2 regions of the Buttiauxella cochleicola genome follow, and region 1 is predicted to be linked to the other one. Evidence: predicted binding sites of a transcription regulator. Region 1 holds the regulator's gene; the other holds the start of a gene.
The links. Region 1 encodes Fur, which represses iron uptake genes when iron is present. Its sites were predicted from a motif close to ATAATAATGAGAACNACTATCAA; they were not measured.
Positions count from the first base shown of each region.

Region 1 (3,765 bases):
GTCCATGTTGAGCATGAACCCTTTTTACACGAGCCACCGGATCGGTCAACTGATCCTTAAACGATCGGCATTAGGCGAATAGCCCCTTTTTACTAAGTCAATATCTGACAAAAACGCCGCAAATTGCGGCGTTTTTTTTCGCTTTATAATCATTTGCTTAAATAAATCTTCACATTCGCGTTGCGAATTAATGTTATTTACACTTCTTCCTTTCAACTTTTTATGGTCAACCTCGGAACATTAAAAATTCTTATTTTAATTATGTGAGCGCTCTCATGTAGAGTTTTGTATTTTATAAATAGTAATTATCAAGATAAAACTCTCAAGGCATGATTTGTTACAAATACTCATAAATTATGTGCTCTCTGTCATAATATCGGAATGAACTCTTACAAAGTCATTGATAATTCGCGTCGCGAAAAATAGTCTTAAGGGCAGCAGTAATGCGGGCAAATATTCATAACCGCTTTAGCCGTTAGGCATTTTTACTTTTTTTCGCCATAAGGCGTCTTTTAACGTCCGGCGATTATTGATACGTCAAAGAGGAATAATATATGCGTACGTTTAGTGGCAAACGTAGTGCACTGGCGCTTGCAATTGCAGGTGTCACGGCTCTTTCAGGACTGGTAGTCATCCCTCAGGCAAGCGCAGCAGGCTTTGTGGATGACTCAACTCTGACCGGTGGTGTTTATTACTGGCAGCGTGAGCGTGACCGTAAAGATGTTACGACTGATAAATATGAAACTAACCTTGCGCATTCCACCTGGAACGCCAATCTGGACTTCCAGTCTGGTTTCGCCGCTGACATGTTCGGTCTGGATATTGCGGCCTTTACTGCTATCGAAATGGCAGAAAATGGTGATAGCGGTCACCCTAACGAAATCGCATTCTCCTCTGTAAACAAAGCTTACGATGAAGATTTCTCCGGTGATAAAAGTGGCATTAGCCTTTATAAAGCCGCAGCTAAATTCAAATACGGCCCGGTTTGGGCGCGTGGCGGTTACATTCAGCCAACCGGCCAAACCTTGCTCGCACCACACTGGAGCTTCATGCCTGGTACTTACCAGGGCGCTGAAGCCGGTGCAAACTTTGATTACGGCGATTCTGGTGCGCTGAGCTTCTCCTACATGTGGACCAACGAGTATAAAGCTCCATGGCACCTGGAAATGGACAAGTTCTATCAGAATGACAAAAACACCAAAGTTGAATATTTACACTCTCTTGGTGCGAAGTATGACTTCAAAAATGATTTCATTCTCGAAGCGGCATTTGGGCAGGCTGAAGGCTACGTTGATCAGTACTTCACCAAAGCAAGCTACAAATTTGATATCGCGGGTAGCCCGTTAACAACCAGCTACCAGTTCTACGGTACGCGTGACAAAGTTTCTGATGGCAGCGTTAACGATCTGTACGATGGCACTGCATGGTTGCAGGCATTGACTCTTGGATACAGAGTTGGACAGGTTGATTTGCGTCTTGAAGGAACTATTGTGAAGGCCGATGGCCAGCAAGGTTACTTCCTGCAGCGTATGACCCCAACTTATGCATCTTCAAACGGTCGTCTTGATGTGTGGTGGGATAACCGCTCTGACTTCAACGCCAACGGTGAAAAAGCAGTATTTGCAGGCGCGATGTATGACCTGAGCAACTGGAACCTGGCCGGTTGGGCAGTGGGTGCTTCTTATGTGTACGCATGGGATGCTAAACCAAGCTCTAAACCAACCACTGACGGTTACTACGATGCGGATAATCGCCTGAAAGAATCTGCATACAGCCTTGATGCGTTGTACACCGTTCAGGATGGTCGCGCGAAAGGCACGCTGTTCAAACTGCACTTCACTCAGTACGACAACCATTCAGACATCCCAAGCTGGGGCGGTGGTTACGGCAACATCTTCCAGGATGAGCGTGATGTGAAATTCATCGTCATCGCACCGTTCACCATCTTCTGATTCGAATCCGGGCGTGAAAGCGCCCGGTTTTCTTAAGGATATCAAGCATGAAAAAAATCGTACTGACTATGGTGATGGCGTTAGGTTTGAGTGCGTGTGCGCAGCAGCAACCTAAAACGGCTCCGGAAGATACAAAACTAAAGCAAGCGTATAGTGCCTGTATTAACACCGCAGAAGGCAATCCGGATAAAATCCAGGCCTGCCAGAGTGTGTTAAATGTGTTAGGCCAGGAAAAAGAGCACCAGGAATTTGCGAAGAAAGAAACGGTGCGCACCCTGGATTACCAGAACTGCATCCAGGCAACTCGTACGGGTAATGACCAGGCGGTCAAAGCCAAGTGCGATAAAATCTGGCAAGAGATTCGTGCTAACAATAAGTAATCGCTGAATTCAGGCAATAAAAAAACCGGTGAGTTTGTTCACCGGTTTTTTTACATCTGGCATCTGAATCCGATGCCAAAATATGCAGATTACTTTTCGCTGATTTCGTGTGCGTTTTCGTCGGTACGGCAATCACCTTCAGCGCAGTGACCATAAAGGTACAGGCTGTGGTTAGTCAGACGAATACCATGACGAGATGCGATTTCACGCTGGCGGGCTTCAATTGAATCATCACTGAATTCAATAACTTTGCCACAATCCAGGCAAATCAGGTGGTCATGGTGATGCTGTTGTGTAAGTTCGAACACGGATTTGCCGCCTTCGAAGTTATGGCGAGTCACAATGCCTGCATCATCAAACTGGTTTAATACACGATAAACTGTGGCGAGACCAATCTCTTCGCCCATATCAATCAGACGTTTATATAAGTCTTCCGCACTGACGTGATGGTTCACCGGCCCCTGCAACACTTCAAGGATTTTTAATCGCGGAAGCGTGACTTTCAGGCCGGCCTTCTTTAATGCGGTATTGTTGTCAGTCATGCGGAAATTGTCCTGTTGCTTAACGATTCGCTCGGACTCAGGGTGAGCGTTAAGATGAATGCGTCTCATTATAGAACTGCCACTTCTAAATGGGAACCGCAAGTATTATGCATAATCAAGCTAAGAAATGGCGGTTGAGTCGCGATTTGATTGCCTTGTTAGCTATTTTGTCAGGAGTTCATTGTACAGGGACAAACTGAAAAGTTAAAAATTTGTAGCAATTATTTTAATCGGAAATAACTATCAATGTGGCGCAACCTAATAGTTGCGCCACATCTGGAATCAGGCGTTGATGATATCAGCCAGGTTCAGTTCTTCAGAAACTTGTTTGACCCACTTCTGAACACGTTCAGCAGTCAGTTCTGGTTGACGGTCTTCGTCAATCGCCAGACCAACAAAGTGGTCATCGTCTGCAAGACCTTTAGATGCTTCGAAATGGTAACCAGCAGTTGGCCAGTGACCGACGATTGCTGCACCACGCGGCTCAATGATGTCGCGGATAGTGCCTAATGCGTCACAGAAGTATTCTGCGTAGTCTTCCTGGTCACCGCAACCGAACAGCGCGACCAGTTTGCCATTGAAATCAACTTCTTCCAGAGTGGGGAAGAAATCGTCCCAATCACACTGGGCTTCGCCGTAATACCATGTTGGAATGCCGAGAAGCAGAATGTCGAAGCCTTCCAGGTCTTCTTTGCTGCTCTTAGCAATGTCATGCACCTCAGCAACATCTTTACCGAGCTGTTTTTGAATCATCTTCGCGATATTTTCGGTGTTACCAGTGTCGCTGCCGAAAAAAATGCCTACGATTGCCATGAGTAAAATAACCTCTTGATACTTAATGGTATGGTGGCTGCTATTTGGCCACAGATAGGGCAATCATAGCAGAACACT
Region 1 covers NZ_JAJSOU010000007.1:286,638-290,402, reverse strand. The annotation lists gene chiP (chitoporin ChiP) at 555-1,952, shown strand; gene chiQ (ChiQ/YbfN family lipoprotein) at 2,000-2,332, shown strand; gene fur (ferric iron uptake transcriptional regulator) at 2,422-2,874, opposite strand; gene fldA (flavodoxin FldA) at 3,157-3,687, opposite strand.

Region 2 (3,765 bases), on a different contig from region 1:
AGCATGCAGATAAATGTTTCTCAGAGACACCACGTCGGGCTGTTTATTGCCGGTATGCAAAACAGTCATCGTTGCCATTTGGTTATCCACGCTTCTGTTATCAGATATTTTCAGGACGGAATAATCCCGCATATACCCAAAATAATTCGAGTTGCAGGTAGGCGGCAAGGGAGCAAATCCCCAGGAGCTTACTTAAGTAAGTGACTGGGGTTTGTGAGTGCAGCCAACACCCCTGCGGCTCGAATTATGACGGGCATAGAAATAGCATAGATAAACATTGTTTCATCGCGAATAAGTTTCACACGTTATCAATAATACGTTCGTGTGATTTTAAAATTTGAATTAAGTCAGACGGGAATGCGGACAAAAGAAAAACGGCCCGTTAGTTGAGCTAACAGGCCGTTGTAAGAGCATGCAAAACTTATTTGGCGGCAGTGACTTCTTGTCCCACCAACCCGATCTTCAAATACCCTGCCTGATGCAGCGTATCCATCACGTTCATCATGGTTTCGTAATCAACCGTTTTGTCTGCGCGGAAGAAAATCGTGGTGTCTTTCTTGCCTTCGGTCGCCGCCATCAGCGTGTTAATCATGCTTTCTTTGGTCACTTCATCGTTACCAATAAACATGGTTTTGTCAGCTTTGACGGACAGATAGACGGGCTTTTCCGGGCGCGGTTGCGGCTGGCTTGAAGATGCAGGAAGGTTAACCTTCACATCCACTGTCGCAAGCGGTGCGGCCACCATGAAGATAATCAGCAGTACCAACATGACATCGATAAACGGCGTCACGTTGATGTCATGCATTTCGCCGTTATCATCGTGGTTTTCGTTAAAACTCATTGCCATGGGATCAACCTACACGCAGTTTCTGAGCGGTACGTACTGGGCGAGACTGAGAGCTAGCCGCTAAATCCAGATCACGACTTTGCAGCAGCAGAACCTGAGCAGCAACGTCACCCAGAGACGCTTTATAGCCGCCAATCACACGGGCAAAGACGTTATAGATAACAACCGCAGGAATCGCTGCAACCAGGCCAATAGCCGTTGCCAGCAACGCTTCTGCGATACCAGGTGCAACAACCGCCAGGTTAGTGGTCTGCGACTGAGCAATCCCAATGAAGCTGTTCATGATGCCCCAGACCGTACCAAACAGGCCGACGAATGGAGAGATCGCACCGATGGTCGCAAGGAAGCCGTTACCGCGTCCCATGTGGCGACCCGCTGCCGCAACACGGCGCTCAAGGCGGAAACCGGTACGCTCTTTAATGCCTTCGTTATCTTCGCTGCCTGCGGAAAGCTCCAGTTCGTTCTGTGCTTCGTTGATAAGCATAGTGCTGAGGCTTTTCGAATCAAACGTTTCGGCCATTTCACTGGCTTCATCCAGAGAGCGGGCATTAGCCAGTTGCTGCTGTTCACGCTTAAGACGGCGCTTCTGCGATGACAGCTCAACACTTTTGCTAAAGAAGATTGCCCAAGTGACGACAGAGGCCATAATCAGGCCGATCATCACAATCTTTACCACGATGTCGGCATGTTGATACATGCCCCAGACAGAGAGGTCTGTCTGCATCAAATTATTCGTCACTCTTACTCTCCACCACGAAACAATACAAAAACTGGTCGTAATAATATCAAAACGGCATCGAATTGATAGTAGTTCTCATTAGTATTTAAAGAGTGCCTTAAATTGTCTATGCATTCCTTGCGCTTACGCAGCAAAAAGATGATAAGTTAGATTTAGACATCCAGATGGTTAAACAGGGTAAAGTGAACATGACTGCGAAGAAGCACATTGAAACGGCGCTGGTTAATGCCGGGCGCGATAAAAAATTCACCCAGGGTTCGGTTAACAGCGTCATTCAACGCGCTTCCTCGTTGGTTTTTGAAACTGTTGAAGCCAAAAAGCAGGCGACGGCTAACCGCGCGAAAGGCGAACTTTTTTATGGTCGCCGCGGCACCCTGACCCACTTCTCTTTACAAGAAGCAATGTGCGAGCTCGAAGGTGGTGCGGGTTGTGCGCTTTACCCTTGTGGCGCCGCAGCCGTTGCCAATGCGATTCTGGCGTTCGTCGAGCAAGGTGACAATGTGCTGATGACCGGCTCCGCTTACGAGCCCAGCCAGGACTTCTGCACCAAAATCCTCGCTAAACTCGGTGTGAGCACCACCTGGTTTGACCCAATGATTGGCGCAGGCATTGCTGAACTTGTGCAACCCAATACTAAAGTCGTATTTCTGGAATCGCCTGGCTCTATCACAATGGAAGTACATGACGTTCCAGCCATTGTACAGGCGGTACGTAGCGTTGCCCCAGACGCCATCATCATGATTGATAACACCTGGGCGGCAGGCATTCTCTTTAAGGCGCTGGATTTCGGTATCGATATTTCGATTCAGGCCGGCACCAAATACCTGATTGGCCACTCGGATGCGATGGTTGGTACAGCTGTATCAAATGCACGTTGCTGGGATCAGTTGCGCGAGAACTCTTATCTGATGGGGCAAATGTTGGATGCCGATACCGCTTATATGACGAGCAGAGGTCTACGCACTCTTGGTGTGCGCCTGCGTCAACATCATGAAAGTAGTCTGAAAATTGCCGAATGGCTGGCACAACACCCGCAGGTTGAACGTGTTAATCACCCTGCACTGCCCGGCAGCAAAGGGCATGAATTCTGGAAACGAGACTTTACAGGTAGCAGCGGCTTGTTCTCATTTGTGCTGAAGAGTCGCTTAAATAACGAGCAATATCAGCACTACCTGGATAATTTCCACTATTTTAGTATGGCCTATTCCTGGGGCGGCTATGAATCGCTTATCCTAGCCAACCAACCGGAAGAACTCGCAGAGATCCGCCCGGCTGGCGGGGTAGACTTCAGCGGGACGCTAGTACGCATTCACATTGGCCTGGAAAATGTTGACGATCTCATCGCCGATCTTGAAGCAGGTTTCCAACGGATCGCCTAAAATTGCCAGAAGTGGACGCCCATAAGGACAGTTTTTGCTATCCCATAATGATTTGTTGAGCCTGTGATCAAGATGTCGCAGGCTTTTTAGCGTTACACTAAGTTCCTAAAACTAAGGTGTGCCTAATCTAACTACTGTAGATTCAGGCCTGCTCAATAAAGCGGTTCCACAGGATTTGCCATGGCTGTTATACACAATATCGTTCAAGCGCTTTGGCAACATGACTTTGCTGCACTCGCGGACCCTCATGTTGTTGGAGTGGTTTATTGCGTCATGTTTGCGACGCTGTTTCTCGAAAATGGATTACTGCCCGCCTCGTTTTTGCCAGGTGACAGTCTGCTATTACTCGCAGGAGCGCTAGTGGCAAAAGGGGTTATGAATTTCGTCCCGACAATCGTTATTTTAACCGCGGCAGCAAGCCTCGGTTGCTGGTTGAGCTATGTGCAAGGCCGCTGGCTCGGCAATACCCGGGTGGTGAAAAGCTGGCTGAAACAACTCCCACCGCAGTATCACGAGCGAGCGACGGTGATGTTTGACCGACACGGTTTATTCGCTTTGTTAGCTGGCCGTTTTTTGGCGTTTGTGCGCACACTGCTGCCAACCATGGCGGGCATTTCTGGCCTTAGCAATCGCCGCTTCCAGGTATTTAACTGGTTTAGTGGGTTGTTATGGGTTGGTAGCGTCACCAGCCTGGGTTATGCCCTGAGCATGATTCCATTTGTGAAACGCCACGAAGATCAGGTGATGACCTGTCTGATGATTCTGCCGATGGTTCTGCTGGTCGCAGGTCTGGTAGGTAC
Region 2 covers NZ_JAJSOU010000018.1:3,023-6,787, forward strand. The annotation lists gene LVQ79_RS19465 (methyl-accepting chemotaxis protein) at 1-78, opposite strand, end outside; gene exbD (TonB system transport protein ExbD) at 422-847, opposite strand; gene exbB (tol-pal system-associated acyl-CoA thioesterase) at 852-1,586, opposite strand; gene metC (cystathionine beta-lyase) at 1,775-2,965, shown strand; gene LVQ79_RS19485 (DedA family protein) at 3,146-3,765, shown strand, end outside.
Region 2: a site for Fur is predicted at 1,649-1,671, ahead of exbB (tol-pal system-associated acyl-CoA thioesterase). Genes of this name have one in related genera too.